Regions from separate parts of the Bacillus sp. 41-22 genome, predicted to be linked through region 1. Evidence: riboswitches for the same ligand, from Rfam matches in the RefSeq annotation. Region 1 holds a riboswitch; the other holds the start of a gene.
The links. A riboswitch is a leader RNA that binds a small molecule or an ion and turns the genes downstream of it on or off. The one in region 1 is predicted to bind S-adenosylmethionine.

Region 1 (8,248 bases):
ACAATCCGCTATGTAGAAAAGAATGAGAATGCGGTGCTATCTTATGCGAAAGATGATATGTTTGCGCTTGTGCTTCTAATTAATCAAGGGCGTTCTGAAGATGAAATAAAGAAAACAAAAGTGGTCATTCAAAAGATGATTGATGTTACGTTAAAGCATAATGGAAGTTATTATTTACCGTATTATTCTTATCCGGAAAAGGAGCAACTAAAGAAAGCGTATCCTCGCATAGAAGAATTCCTTCAGAAGAAGAAGGAAGTAGACCCAGAGGAAAGGTTTGTGAATTTATTTTATAAGGAGTATAGCAAATGACATATAGAAGATTTGTAGCCTCACAAAGCATTATTATGATGGCGGGTAGTATGGTATTTCCTTTTTATATACTATTGCTTCGAAATGTAGGAAATAGTTTCTCGCAATTTGGCTGGGCGTACGGCTTATTTGCCTTAACTTCAGCTCTAGTATATCCGTTAGTTGGAAGAATCTCTGATAGGGTAGGTGATAGAAAGTTATTAATTATATACGCATGGTCCATGGCTATATTAATGCTTTTTTTCCCTATTGCAACAGAAGTTTGGCATGTATACATTCTCCAAATTTTAATGGGTATTTTAGGTGCTGTGCAGCGTAATACGGAGAAGACATCGTTAGCACGAAAGGTAGCGCATAAGGAAGCTGGTTACGAAATTGGAAAATACCATGTATGGACATCAATTGGGGGCGGAGTAGCTATAATTGCAACTGGTTACCTAGTGGATTTCTTTACGATAGGGACTATTTTTTACATTGCTTCAGTTTTATATGTAGTTAGTGGATTTGTATTAAGCCGCGGTGATAAGTAATTAAAAGTATTTCCATTCCCATTTTTACCTGATTACCCTTTATTTGTTATACTTATGGAGAAGACAAAAGAAAAGGGGACATTGCCTTTGATGAAATTTATAGTTTTAGCTATTCTCACTTTGTTTTTGATTCCATGGACTAGAAGCGGTAATAAAATTCGCGCGGTGGATAAAGGAGGAAATGAGAAAGTTGTAAAGGGTAAGAAATCATCTATTTTAGTTATTCCTGTTTTATTTTGGATAGGTATTGCAATCTATGAATATTTCTGGCTAATTGATGATCGAGCAGATTCTATTCTTACTCATTATTCTGTTGCAGTAGCGATTTTAATTGGGCTTGTTTTATTCTCACAAGAGCAGGTAGGGAAATTAGAAGGTACGTTAAAGGGACTTCTAATGTTTGTTTTACTCGCAAGTTACGGCTATTTTGGTTATTTGCACGATATAGTAATCACGCAAAAAAAATATGATTCTGTTGTGAAGATCGAGAAAGATATTTCAGAGCCATTTACTGAAAATGATCAGCCGTTTACAGTGCCGCCAAAGACAGCGGAGAATAAGATGAAAAAAGTATTTGGGGATATTCCGAAAGTAGCTTATTTTGAGCTAGGAGAATTAACGCCACAAATGGTAAATGGCGAGGCCTTATATGTAGCACCAATTGAAGTTTCAGGATTTTTTAAAGCACGTAAAGCTGAGACAATTCCAGGGTACGTAACGATGTCAGGTACGAATCCTGATGCGGAAGCGAAACTGCACCTTGGTTATAAAATGAAATATGTGCCAAGCATGTTTTTCGGTAATAAATTAGAACGTGTCGTTCGAAAAGCAGAGCCAGATTTAGTTTTTAAAGGGAAACCAAAATTTGAAGTTGATGATAAAGGGAAACCGTATTATACAATGACGTATGGTGAATTTATTTCAGGAAGATCTGGATTTGAAGTAGAAGGTGTTGTAGTAGTAGACGCACAAACAGGTGAAGTGAAAAGATACGACAAAGGAAAGGCACCTAAATTCGTTGATGGCGTATTAAATCACGAGACTGCATCTACATTAAATACGTATTTTGGTAAATATATTCACGGATTTTGGAATACAAAATTCTCACAAACGGATATGAAGATTCCGACTGAGTGGGGAACGAAAGAAGGAGTTACACCAATCTTCGGTAAGGACGGAACGTTATATTATTTTACTGATTTCACCTCTCCGAAAGAAGGAGTAGATTCTGCACTAGGCTATTCGCTTATTGATGCGCGTACAGGTAAGTTGTATTACTATAATGGAAAAGAAGTAAAGGGAATTATGGATGGTTCGGCTGCTACAGAAGTAGTGGATAATTCCTTTAAGAGAGAGAAATGGCACGGAACGATGCCGGTTATTTATAACGTGTACGGTAAACCTTCTTGGATTGTACCTGTTATTGATGACGGAGGATTAGTACGTGCTCATACTGTCATATATGCTTCTAATGCAAAAGTGTTTGCAACAGGTTCAACGCAAAAAGAAGCACTTGAGAATTATAAAAATGCGCTGAGCGGAAGTGGTGATTCATTTAGACCGACTTCAAATGGGAAAGAAGCGCAAAAAGAAGGTACTGTACAACGTGTGTATAAAGAAAAATCAGGTGAAAATACGATTGTGTACGTACTATTAGAAAACGAGCAAAAAGTATTCATGGTACCGGCGAATAAATTCCCATATGCAATGTTTACAGAAGTAGGAGATCCAATTCAAATCACATATTTAGACACAGGAGAAATGATGGCATCTGTATCTAAATTTACAAATAGTAATTTGAAAAAGTAAAGCGATAGAGATTCTATCGCTTTTTTTACATTATTAAACAGGAAAATACGGTATACTTGACGTATATTCATGTTGTAACTATAATTGTTACGATTAAGTGTTTATATGAAAGGGTGAATGGAAAAAGTGAATGGAGTTAATCACGAAATATATAAACCTGTAAAGACAAACAGGTTATGGATGATTCTTGTATTAGGGACACTTACGGCAATTGGGCCGTTATCTATTGATATGTATTTGCCTTCTTTACCAAAGTTAACGGATGATTTACAAACGGGTGCATCCCTCGCGCAGCTTACATTAACTGCTTGTCTGCTTGGGCTTTCAGTAGGGCAGTTATTTATTGGTTCAATTAGTGACATTTACGGAAGACGCAAACCTCTTATTATCGCTCTTATTATTTATGTTGCTTCTTCTTTACTTTGTGCTGTTGCACCATCGATTTGGAGTTTAGTGCTTTTACGTTTCTTACAAGGTGCTTCAGGATCTGCTGGTATCGTTATATCACGTGCAATGGTACGTGATATGTATTCAGGTTCTGAAATGACGAAGTTTTTCTCACTGCTTATGTTAGTAAACGGAGCAGCGCCTATTTTGGCACCGATTATTGGAGGGCAATTATTACAGTTCACATCATGGCGCGGCGTTTTTATCGTTCTTGGAGCAATTAGTGTATTCATGCTAATATCAGCTACTTTCGTATTACGTGAAACATTACCTCCTGAAGAAAGAGAGACAGGTGGATTATCAGGAACGCTTGCAACATACGGAAAGCTTCTGAAAGATCGTTTATTTATGGGGTATGCATTGTCGCAAGGATTAGTAACAGCTGCAATGTTTGCTTATATTTCTGGTTCACCGTTTGTGTTGCAGAACATATACGGAGCATCACCACAGCAATTTAGCTTATTCTTTGCGATTAACGGTATCGGTATTATTATTGCTAGTCAGGTTACGGGCCGTTTAGCAGGGAAAGTTAATGAGAAAACTTTATTTGTTGCTGGTATTATTATTGCGGCTGTTGGCGGTCTATCATTACTACTTACAATCGTATTAGGAATAGGGCTAATCGGTGTTTTATGCTCGCTATTTCTTGTTGTATCAAGTGTTGGGGTTGTATCAACAACCGGCTTCTCGTTAGCGATGAGAAATCAAAAACAAGCAGCAGGAACAGCATCAGCTTTACTAGGTTTATTACAGTTCATTTCAGGAGCACTTGTTGCACCATTAGTAGGTATTGGCGGAAGCAATACCGCATTACCGATGGGGGTTGTGATAGCGCTTTGTGAAATTGGTGCTGTGTTATGTTATCTATTTATGGCCAGAAGAAGTGAGAAGCAGTTTGAACTGCAACAAAATAAAAATTTAGAAGCTTAATACAAAAGAGCTGATTCAAACATTTCTTTGAATCAGCTCTTTTTTTCATTTCTTTGAAATAACTCATACATATTATTCATGATCGCATCATATAAGAAAGCAAGTTTATCCCATACCCAGCGGTTACTGTCGACCTCTTTCTCCCCGCAATCAATAATATCAGTATGATCTGTAATTCTATATGCCCTCTCAACGATAATAGGAGCAATCTTCGGTATGCGTGGAATTTCTTTTAAGACATCTGCAAAATTTCCAATGTAGACATGACTGATAATCTCGATTGTTAAAGATTTATCGGATATATTTAGCACAGTATGAAATTGATTTATATGTTGTTGCTTTAAATATTGGGCCAGCTTAAATGGAGCATGCTTCTTCTTTAATACGCGGCGAAGGCTCTCTGTATTTTCAATATGAAGTGACTTTTCGCGAATAAGGACGCGAATATCTTCGCCCATAAAGGGTATTGTATTGTACATTGATGATTCTCCTTACAAACTGAACTACGCTTACTTTATGCATATGTAAGTCTAGCATGGTTTGTTCTCTATGTGTGCTTACAGTTTTGTAAGGTGATGTAGTAAAGTGATGCAAAAGTTATTTGCATAAAGTGACGATACTGTGACAAAAATGTTGGTATGTATATTAAGATATCGTCTTAAGTGTAAAAAGTGGGGCGTTCTCGGTATAATAACAAGTGGAGATAAAAGAAACTATAATGAGTAATAGCTGTAGATAAAAGGAGAATTCGAGATGAAGAAGGTTTTGGGTATTGCTGTAATGGGAAGTATGATCCTTCTAGCAGGATGTAATGGAAATAAAGATACGAAAGAACCGAAAGAAAAGGTAGAGCAATCCACTGAGCAAACAGAAGAAATGAAAGAATACAGCGCAGTACATGAAAAATATGATGCGAAAATAAATAAAGAAATTAATAAGGCGTTACAGTTATTTGAAGTGGCAAAAGAAAAGGGCGGTAAGGAAATAACGAATGCTACATATAAAGAAGATGTGCAAAAGGTAACAACGAGCATGTTAGAAGATATTGATAATATACGTAAAGAAATTCGTGTTCCAAAGTCGAAAGAGCAAGAACATGAGGTATATGTTGGTTTCTTGAATGAATCGGAACAAGCGATGAAAAAATTACAGAAGCTAGCTAAAGAAGAAGATTCATCATTAATTCGTGATATAGAAATTAATTTTGCAACAGCATCCACATACTATAAACGCTTTCAAACAGAGGCGAAAAAATAACCTTGCGCATGCGCAAGGTTATTTTTTCTTTTTACCATCTCCGTCTTCATCCTCGGATACTAATATCTTCTGTTCTTCGTGAAATTCTGAAATTGTTTGTCCAGTAATATTATCGAATGGAGTGTAAAAAGAAGTGATGCTTTTCTTTTTAATGAAGAGTTTATAGAAGCCGATGATGACGAGTATGACGATTGTTAATGGCAATCCTATAGTAGCCAGAAGTAGTGGATCCATCTTATAACTCCTTTAATACAATTTCTTTTTATTATAAGTGAAAGATTGTAATTTCAATAACTAATATAATAGAAAACTGATTTTTCTAAATATATCCAATTTGATTGACTTTTCATTTTTTCAGAATTATAATTCAAAATATACAATTTGAACCAAATAATAATATAGCAATTTACTTATCCAGAGAGGTAGAGGGACTGGCCCTATGACACCTCAGCAGCGGGTTCTGTAACAGGAACACCGTGCTAATTCCAGCAAGCAAGTCTTGAAAGATAAGTGATGGGCCTTCGTTTATTAAGCCTTGATCTTATTTTTTAAGATCAAGGCTTTTTGTGTTTTAAGAAGTAGAGAAGGAGTAATGGCAACAAATATGTCAATAAAACAAAGTAAATCCATTTGTTTAGGGGGGTTATTGAAGTGTATGTTATTAAAAAACTATCGGTTATGGTATTCACGCTATGGGTCATTACGACAATAACATTTTTAATTATGCATATTATTCCAGGTGATCCGTTTTCATCAGATGCGAAAATCTTTCCTGAAGAAGTAATACAAAACATGAGAGCGAAGTATCACCTTGATGAACCGTTATGGAATCAGTATGTTGCTTATTTGGATGGGGTAGTTCATTTTGATTTTGGCGAATCTGTTCAATCGACAGGTCAAGGTGTATCGGAAATTATAACAACTGGTTTTGGACCATCGGCAATTATTGGTTTACAAGCACTTGTTATTTCATTGTTAGTCGGAATTGCCGCAGGTACATTTGCCGCGCTATATCATGGGAAAGTGATTGATTATAGTGTGAGCTTGCTTGCGATTCTCGGTATTTCTATTCCTAGTTTTATTTTAGCACCACTATTTATACAAGTATTCGCCATACAATTTGAATTACTACCAGTGGCGTCTTGGGGAACATTTGAGCATACTGTATTACCCTCCTTCGCATTAGCGTTAGGACCAATTGCAGTTATTACAAGATTTGTTCGCTCTAATATGATTGAAGTGTTGCAGAGTGATTATATTAAGCTAGCGAGAGCGAAAGGTATACCAATTAAGAAAATCATTATAAGACATGCTCTTCGAAATGCGATTGTTCCGGTACTTACATTTGTTGGCCCATTAATGGCTGGACTTTTAACAGGGACTTTCGTTATTGAAAAAATCTTTTCAATTCCTGGTTTAGGAAAATATTTTGTAGACAGTATTTTCAACCGAGATTATCCGGTGATTATGGGAACAACCATTTTCTATAGTGCGCTATTAATTGTATGTATTTTTATTACAGATATCATTCATCGTATTGTTGATCCGCGCATTCGTTCTATTACGTAAGGAGGGTGATGTTTAAATGGGGGCTTATGAAATTAATGACCAGTTATTAACGAATGAAGAGAAAAAAGAATTAACGATAAATAAAGATCAGCAAACGATTAGCCGGAAAAAGGAAGTGTTTCGCAAGTTTATATTAAACCCTATAGCAGTTTTAGGGGCAGTGACGTTATTACTAATTATTGTTTTCTCGCTTATTGGCGAAAGTTTAACACCATTTACTGCGAGTGAACAAGTAAAAGAAGCAACTAATTTACCGCCTAGTAGTGAGCATTGGTTCGGAACAGACGATTTAGGGAGAGATATTTGGGCGCGTACTTGGGCTGGTGGGAAAATTTCATTAACAGTTGGATTGGTAGCAGCAGCTCTTGATATTGGGCTAGGTGTACTAATTGGTGGCTTTAGTGGATATGTGAGAGGACGTAATCGTCTTGGAACGTTAATTGACGAGTGGATTATAAGAGGGATTGAAGTGTTATACGGTATTCCATATTTGTTAATTGTTATTTTACTATTAATTGTTATGAAACCAGGCCTTTTTACAATTATTATCGCCCTTGCATTGACGGGATGGATTGGCATGGCACGCCTCATTAGAGCGCAAGTCTTGTCTTTAAAACAAAGAGAATTTGTTATTGCAGCAGAGCGATTAGGTACACCTCATATGAAAATTATATATGGGCATTTAATTCCAAACTTAACAGGGATTATTATCGTAAATTTATCATTTACCATTCCAGCAGCTATTTTCTCAGAATCATTTTTAAGCTTTATCGGACTTGGAGTACAATCACCGGCGGCAAGCTGGGGCACGATGACGAACGATGCACTTGGGACGTTACTAAGCGGAGAATGGTGGCAACTATTCTTCCCGGCAATCATGATTGCATTCATCATGTTCGCATTTAATGCGATTGGTGATGGTTTGCAAGATGCAATTGATCCGAAAATCGTAAAACGTAATCGAAAGGAGAAAAAACATGGCACAAATCTTATCTTTAGAAAACGTAACGTTGGCCGTTGAAAAAGAGAATAGTAAGCAAGCGATTGTGAAGCATGTTTCCTTTTCTATTAACGAAGGTGAAATAGTTGCACTTGTCGGAGAAAGTGGTTCAGGGAAAAGTGTTACAGCACAATCTATTATCGGCTTAAATCAAGAATCAATTCATATTGATGATGGAAATATATCTTTCCAATCAAAGGAATTAACGGATTTACAAGAATCAGAATGGAATCAAATTCGCGGGAAAGATATTTCCTTTATCTTTCAAGACCCGCTTTCATCTTTAAATCCGACGATGAAGGTTGGAAGACAAATTACAGAAGTAATTGTGCAGCATGAAAAGAAATCGAAAAAAGAGGCAAAAGAAATTGCAATTAACTTACTAAATGATTTA
Region 2 (8,248 bases), 280 kb from region 1:
TTGCAAACACACCAATTTCGTCTTTCACATGAAGTCTTAAAAACTTTTTCACAACAATTTCATCTGGCTCTTTTAGTACCTTTTGATATTGCGGGACTACCGCACTATTTCCGTTTACACCAAGCCTAATATTTTGCATTACAGCAACTAGGTCAGAAACAACAGCTGTCGCTGTCGGTAAACTTCCTGCTCCCGGTCCATAAAACATCGTTTCTCCTACCGCTTCACCATACACATAGACAGCATTATATTCATTTTGCACTGCCGCAAGAGGGTGTGCATTTGGAAGTAAAGTTGGCTCAACTGTAACCTCTAATTTCTCGCCATCTCGCTTTGCAAGACCAATTAATTTAATTGTATAGCCTAAGCTCTTACTATATTCAATATCTTCTGCTGTAATAGAAGTAATTCCTTTTACCTTCACATCTCCAAGCTCTACATTTGTAGAGAAACCGAGGGTAGCCAAAATCGTCATTTTTCTTGCTGCATCTAAACCTTCTACGTCTGATGTTGGATCTGCTTCTGCAAATCCAAGCTGCTGAGCTTCTTTTAACACGTCGTTATATGCTCTCCCTTCGTCTGACATTTTCGTCAAAATAAAATTTGTCGTTCCATTTACAATTCCCATTACTTTCGTAATAAGATCTGAGGAAAGTCCTTCTACGATGCTTCGTAAAATTGGAATCCCTCCAGCTACACTTGCTTCGTAAAATAAATCAGCCTTATTATCTTTTGCTACCGCTAAGAGTTCCGCTCCGTGTAACGCCATTAAATCTTTATTTGCAGTCACAACGTGCTTCCCGCTTTTTAAAGCTTGTAAAATATATGCTTTTGCATCATCAATGCCGCCCATTACTTCAATGACAACATCAATATTAGGATTATCTAAAATTTCATTCACATCTTGTGTTAATAGAGTAGAAGGCACGTCTACTTCTCTCTCTTTCTCAATGTTTTGCACCAATACTTTCGTTACTTTCACTGGACAACCTACTTGGTGTATAAGTCGTTCTTGATGATCTGTAATAATACGAACTACACCACTACCAACTGTCCCAAGACCTAATAACCCCACTTGAATGTCTTTCATAATACTGTCCACCCCTCAAAAATTGTGTTTAGATGCCATTATATAGACAAAAAATCTGAAAAACAATGTATTTTGAATATTAAGAAAAATAAAGGTTAATCTTTACAAATAAAACGCTACCACGTGTTATACAATCATTATTTACAATATATAAGGGGTTTCTTGATACACATAATAATTCAGCCAATTAGAGAATAATAAATTCCCATGACTCCTCCACCTAACAAGTGGCTTCTCATCTGGATTATTATGTTTAAAATAATTTTTTGGCACATCAATATTTAACCCTCTTTGGCAGTCCCGTTCGTATTCTTGCTTTAACGTATCACAACTGTATTCACTATGTCCGAGTGCGAAAACTTGCCTTCCCTCTTGCCCAATAGCAAGATGAACACCTGCTTCTTCAGAATTGGCTAATAACGTTAATTCTTTCACCTTTTCAATATCACTCTCTCTTACTTCTGTATGACGAGAATGCGGAGCAAAAAACACTTCATCAAACCCTTGTAACAATTTCACATGTTGCTCGCGAACCTCATGTTCAAATACACCAAACATTTTTTCCGCAAGAGGATACTTCGGCACACCATAGTGATAATACAAACCTGCTTGTGCCCCCCAGCAAATATGAAGCGTAGATGTTACATTCGTTTTTGAATACTCCATAATACGTCCAAGCTCTTCCCAATAATCTACCTCTTCAAAAGAAAGAGTTTCAACTGGTGCTCCTGTAATAATGAGTCCATCAAATTTTTCATCCTCAATATCACGAAATGTTTTATAGAAGCTCGTTAAATGGTCCTGCGCTACATTGCGAGACAGATGCGATTCCATATGAAGTAAATGCACATCTAATTGCAACGGCGTATTTCCAATTAAACGAAGTAATTGCGCCTCTGTTTCTTGCTTTGTGGGCATTAAATTTAATATAGCAATTTTCAAAGCACGTATATCTTGTGTTACTGCTCGCTCCTTCGTCATTACAAAAATATTTTCCTTCTGCAATACTTTGCGAGCTGGTAAATCTTTATCAATTATGATCGGCATGTTGTTTGCCTCCGACTAGCGCCGCTTCTAAATCTGCAATAATATCAGAAACATCTTCTATACCGACCGATAAACGGATTAAATCAGATGTAACGCCAGCTAAACGCTGATTTTCTGCGCTTAATTGTCTGTGCGTCGTACTAGCAGGATGTATTACACAAGTTCTTGCATCAGCTACATGCGTTACAAGAGTTGCAAGCTTTACATTTGCGATAAATTCTTTTGCTGCTTCTAATCCGCCCTTAATACCAAATGTTAAAACTCCACTAGCACCTTTTTTCAAATACTTTTGTGCTAACGAGTAATTTTCATTACTATCTAATCCTGGATAATTCACCCATTCAATGCGATCATGATTAGCAAGCCACTTAGCAACTTCGAGAGCATTTTCACTATGACGCTCCATTCGTAAATGCAATGTTTCCAGGCCAATGTTGCTAATATATGCATTGAATGGGCTCATACAGTTTCCGTAGTCTCTTAATAACTGAACGCGTGCTTTCACAATATACGCTGCTGCTCCAAAATTTTGAACATAGCTTACGCCATGATAACTCGGGTCAGGTTCGACAAGCTCAGGGTATTTTCCATTTGTCCAATCGAAGTTCCCTCCATCTATTACAATCCCGCCTAGAGAACTTGCATGGCCATCAATATATTTCGTTGTAGAATGGACAATGATATTTGCCCCATGTTCAAACGCCTGGCATAAATAAGGCGTCGCTAATGTATTATCAACGATAAAAGGTACTTCTAATTCTTTTGCTGCTGCTGAAAGTTCTTTGAAATTCAAAACGTTCATTGCTGGATTTCCTAACGACTCTGCATAAACGAGTTTTGTCTTATCATTAGCAAGTGCCGCAATTTCATCTGCCGTTAAATTAGGATTAAAGAACGTAACATCTATGCCCAGCTTTCGCAAACTCACTCCAAATAAATTAAACGTTCCTCCGTAAACAGTTGAAGAACAAAGCAAATGGTCTCCACTACTGCAAATATTTAAAACCGCAAGCATAATGGCTGCCTGCCCAGAAGCTGTTGCAACAGCCCCTACACCGCCTTCTAAATCTGATAACTTCTGCTCAAATGCAGCTAGAGTAGGATTTCCAATACGCGTATATATATATCCTTCTGCCTCTAAATTAAATAGTGCCGCTAAATCATCTGACGTATCGTATTTATACGTTGTACTTTGATAAAGTGGCAAAACACGCGGTTCACCATTTTTTGGCGTATAGCCACCTTGCACACAAATCGTTCCTTTCCCCCATGACTCTCCCATCTCTCATTCTCCTTTCTTTTCTCCCGCTATTTGCGGGTAGTAAGACTCCCACCTCCAAATTCGGCAAATGCGAGGAAGTTAGGCGGGAGATAACTGCCCGATTGATGAAGGCTAATAATTAGCGGGGGAGGGGCAAAACCCCCACTGATTAAAGTTTCACTTTATCCAAAATAAAAAACTGCCCCTTCCCTGAAAACAAGAAAGGAGCAGTTTGAAAACACGCTCTAAGGCTCTTTCTTATCTCTCAGGATTATTACCTGCAGGATTTGGCACAATTCCGTTATACGGCTGTTGCCAAGGTTTCATCGGGCCTGTCCCTCCACCTTTTCTTGATAAGACTATGCAATTACCGTTGATTTTATAGCAATAATTTCCTGATGTCAAATAGTTTTTCTGAATGTTCTAAATTAAATGCAAGGAATTTAATACAAACAATAAAAGAAATATATTCCATATTCATTTGAAAAAGACCTTTTAAAAACTCCAATCCATATATAGAATTAAATAGGTGGTTTAACCGCGTTGGTTTCAAATTTTCATGAGATCCCAATATATTGAATAAGCCACCCTCTCAAAAAGATACTATATATATTCAATTCATTTCACACTAGCATATTTAATCTTTTCTACATGAAAACTTACATAACGGAGGTAGAACATGAAAAATAAAAAAGACATGCACCATATACTCGTCCTATATGGCATTCTTTTAGGCTCTATAGTAGGAGTCACGGTCTGGTCATTTTTAGTCACAATAAATATCGGAATTCACTTTATTTGGGGATACTTACCTACTCTTTTCTCTTCTCCCCCTTATTACACCATTTGTGTAACAATCATCGGTGGTATCCTCGTTGGTTTAACACAAAAATACTTCGGTACATATCCACGTCTTATGCCGGAAGTGATGGCTGAATATAAAAAAACAGGTAGAATTGAATACCGTTTTGTACATAAAGCTACTTTAACTGCGATTATCGTTTTAATATTTGGAGCTAGTTTAGGACCAGAAGCTGCACTTGTTGGAATTATCGGTGGACTTTGTACATGGGTAGGAGATCGCTTTAAATTTGCTTTAAAGGGAATGAATGAACTAACAGAGGTTGGAATTGGTGCCACTTTAAGTGTTATTTTTAATGCACCATTATTCGGTTATTTAGCTCCCAATGAAAATGAGGATAAGCAAATTAATGAATTTTCGAAAGGAAAAAAAGCAATCGTATATTTAGCTACCACTTTTGCTGGTTTTTCCGTTTATTTATTGCTTAGTAAACTCGATAATCGTGGATCCTTTATTGTTGATTTTGGGGAAGGGTCTCTTGCTCTTAATGAATGGATCGCCTTTCTACCACTTGCTAGCATTGGTGCTATAGTTGGTTTCTTTTACTTCAAATTAGAATTCACATTAGAGAAATTAATCCACCCCTTCAGGGAATACAAGGTATCACTTGGAATTATAGGCGGTATTTTATTAGGGGTTACAGGAACTTTTCTCCCGTACACGTTATTTTCAGGGGAACATCAATTAAAAGATTTAGTCGTTGAATGGAGCCATTTATCCTTTTGGGTACTACTTCTTTCAGGAGTTTTAAAATTATGTCTTACTGCCGTTTGTTTAAATACGGGTTGGCGCGGCGGACATATTTTCCCAATTATATTTGCTGGATCAAGTATCGGATATGCTATAGCTTCTATTATCCCTATAGATCCAATAGCTTCTGTAGCCATCGTCACGACAGCTATTTCAAGCTATGCATTAAGAAAACCAATAGCTATAACATTACTATTACTCATGTTTTTCCCGCTCAATTTATTATTACCGATGCTCGGGGCAGCAGCGATTGGGAATGCATTTCCGCTTCCTAAACATAACGAAACTACAAATTAATATAAAAAAACAGCATTAACATGTAAATGTTAATGCTGTTTTTTCGAGTGACGATTATATTTTTAATTAAAATTTACTTGCTACTTTAGCCGCTTCTTCAAGACCTGCTGCAATGATCTCTTCTGCTTTATCTGGGAATTGGTTATGTCCTTCAATAACTACCGTTTCCATATTTGTTGCGCCGAAGAAGCCCATCATGCTCGCTACATATTTTACAGCCATTTCCATTTCAGCTGCTGGTCCTTCAGAATATACGCCGCCGCGTGCATTTAATAACGCAATCTTCTTATCTCCAATAAGCCCAACTGGACCTTCTGGTGTATATTTAAACGTTTTACCAGCACGGTTTAAATAATCAATATACGTGTGTAATACGGCTGGAATCGTTAAGTTCCATAATGGGAAACCGAAAACTACTTTATCAGCTTCTAGAAATTGATTTAAATACTTATCAGCAACTGCTACCACTTTTGCTTCTTCTTCTGTTAAATCAAATCCTCTACCTGCTTTGAATGTACCATTAATCATATCTACGCCTACATATGGTAATTCTTCTTTATATAAATCAAGTTCTACCACTGTATCATTTGGATGCGCTTCTTTATAGTTTGCTAAAAATGCCTCGTATAATTTCACACTAACTGCTTGTTCCGCTGGGCGGTTGTTTGCTTTTACAAATAAAACTGTTGCCATTGTTTTTCCTCCTACTACTCACTCTTATGTTGTTATATATCACTTACGAAAAAGGGTACTCCCTTATAATTATTGTTGCTTACAAATACATTTTATCTTTATATCAAGACAATTACGTCCTCACATAGACGTATTTTTCCATAAAAAAAGTCCACCTTCTAAAGGCGAACTAGGTCTTACGACTTTTGTCTTATACAATTCCATTTTTCACTGCATATAATGCTGCTTGTGTGCGATCGGATAAATGTAACTTACTCAAAATACTACTCATATGAGCTTTTACCGTTTTTTCTGTAATAACTAAAACAGAAGCAATTTCTTTATTACTCATCCCTTTCGCCAATAACTGCAATACTTCATTTTCTCTCGCTGTTAATACATCCACTTGAACGGAAGGTTCTTCTTCTTTCTCTTCCTGTGGTAATGTTTGAGAAAGAAGGGCATTTGCTATATCTGGATGTAATTGAATATTACCTTTATACGCGCTTCGAATAGCTTCAACAAGCTGATCTGGTTCGATATCTTTTAAAATATAACCGCTCGCCCCAGCTTTTAGTGCCGGCAATACATGAGCTTGATCAGAAAAACTAGTCAATACAATTACTTTCACGTTTGGATATTCTTTTTTAATACAAGCTGTTGCCTCAATTCCATCCATCTCAGGCATATATAAATCCATTAATACGACATCTGGACTCGTTTCGCCTACTTTCACTAGCGCCTCTTTCCCATTATTTGCTTCACCAACTAATTCAAAATCTTCCTGTGTGCTTAGAAAAAATGCTAATCCTTTTAAAACAACTGTATGATCATCAACTAACAATACTTTTATTTTCACAAACTTCCCTCATTTTCACATCATAATGGTACGTTTACTTTTATACTCGTTCGTTTCTTACTACTTACAATTTTAATTGTTCCACCAACTAATTCTACTCTTTCACGCATCGTAGTCATACCGAGTGATTTCTTCTCTTTTATATCCTTTTCTACAAACCCATTTCCTTGATCGACTATTTCTAATGATACATTTTTCTCCGTCACTTTGAAATAAATCGTCGCTTCTCTTACATTCGCATGCTTACTTACGTTATTTAAAGCTTCTTGTCCAATTCGCCATAGCGCTTCTTCTACTACACGCGGCAAATCACGTACACCTGTAACTTGTTCCCGAATTTTCAATCCTAAACTTTCACCATATTGCTTTAAAGCTGGTAATAACCCTTTCTCTAATCCAGCCGGACGGAGCTGCCAAATTAATGTCCTCATTTCTTTTAAGGCACCTTGTGCTAATTCACGCATCTCATACAAAGACTGATCTACCTTTTCATTTTGACCCTTTAAGACAGCTTCAGCGCCTTTCGTCATAAACGTTAATGAAAACAACTTTTGTGAAACAGAATCATGTAAATCTCTAGCTAAACGATTACGCTCTTCCATTCGTACAAGTTCGCGGCGTTTTTCATTTAATCTTAAGTTCTCTATCATTAATGAAATATGATTTGCTAACGCTTGTACTACATCTATCGTATTTATATCAAATTCTCCATTATTAGAACTTACACTTAATACTCCAAATATATGATCTTGAATATGTATCGGAATAGCGATAACTGTCCTATTGGGATGCTCTATATTACCAACCTGACGCTTCGACAAGACAGACTCTTCTTTTTCCAACGCTTCCTGTGCTACTGCCCTCAAATCATCTTGTAGTTCACCTTTCTTATAAGAAGCTCTCACAGCTAGTTCATTTTCTTCTCTAATAAAGAATACAACTTGCTCCCATAGAAATAAGCTCCCTATTTGCATTACAATCTCTTCTGGTAATGCATTAAATTTATGAATTGTCCTTAAAGCTTGAATAAAGCGTTCTAACTTTACATAATAATGAGCTCTTCTCTTTTCATTTTCATACAGTTTTGTACGCTTTAATGCCGTTCCAATTTGAAAGGCAACTGATTGTAATAGTACTAATTCTTCTTCCGAAAAATGCGTTTTACCTGGGCTAGCTACATTTAACACGCCAAATTCATCTTCTCCCGCTTTTAGCGGTACTGTCGCATGATGTACAATCCCTTCTGTATCTCCCCAGTTGTATTCAATCGCATTATTAATTCTCTTACATTCAATAATATTAACTGCTCGCTCTAGTTTTCCTTCCACAAAGCGGTGTAAGCACCAGCAATTCCCCTCACACATCGGTCGTTTATTTTCGAATTTCAATCCCTCTGGTAATTGGTAATCA

Region 2: linked by a shared signal. The riboswitch ahead of LCF45_RS26550 (bifunctional O-acetylhomoserine aminocarboxypropyltransferase/cysteine synthase) and the one ahead of LCF45_RS01050 (ABC transporter permease) in region 1 are both predicted to bind S-adenosylmethionine.

The regions. Positions count from the first base shown of each region.
Region 1 is NZ_CP084035.1:175,401-183,648, forward strand. Features, by position in the region: gene LCF45_RS01015 (FAD-binding oxidoreductase) at 1-312, shown strand, start outside; gene LCF45_RS01020 (MFS transporter) at 309-842, shown strand; gene LCF45_RS01025 (DUF3981 domain-containing protein) at 933-2,651, shown strand; gene LCF45_RS01030 (multidrug effflux MFS transporter) at 2,769-4,028, shown strand; gene LCF45_RS01035 (hypothetical protein) at 4,061-4,507, opposite strand; gene LCF45_RS01040 (hypothetical protein) at 4,782-5,285, shown strand; gene LCF45_RS01045 (DUF3951 domain-containing protein) at 5,304-5,519, opposite strand; SAM riboswitch class I at 5,693-5,798, shown strand; gene LCF45_RS01050 (ABC transporter permease) at 5,937-6,854, shown strand; gene LCF45_RS01055 (ABC transporter permease) at 6,871-7,875, shown strand; gene LCF45_RS01060 (ABC transporter ATP-binding protein) at 7,832-8,248, shown strand, end outside.
Region 2 is NZ_CP084035.1:5,161,813-5,170,060, forward strand. Features, by position in the region: gene LCF45_RS26540 (homoserine dehydrogenase) at 1-1,090, opposite strand, end outside; gene metA (homoserine O-acetyltransferase MetA) at 1,232-2,137, opposite strand; gene LCF45_RS26550 (bifunctional O-acetylhomoserine aminocarboxypropyltransferase/cysteine synthase) at 2,121-3,419, opposite strand; SAM riboswitch class I at 3,654-3,758, opposite strand; gene LCF45_RS26555 (chloride channel protein) at 4,078-5,307, shown strand; gene LCF45_RS26560 (FMN-dependent NADH-azoreductase) at 5,374-6,000, opposite strand; gene LCF45_RS26565 (response regulator) at 6,191-6,838, opposite strand; gene LCF45_RS26570 (GAF domain-containing sensor histidine kinase) at 6,859-8,248, opposite strand, start outside.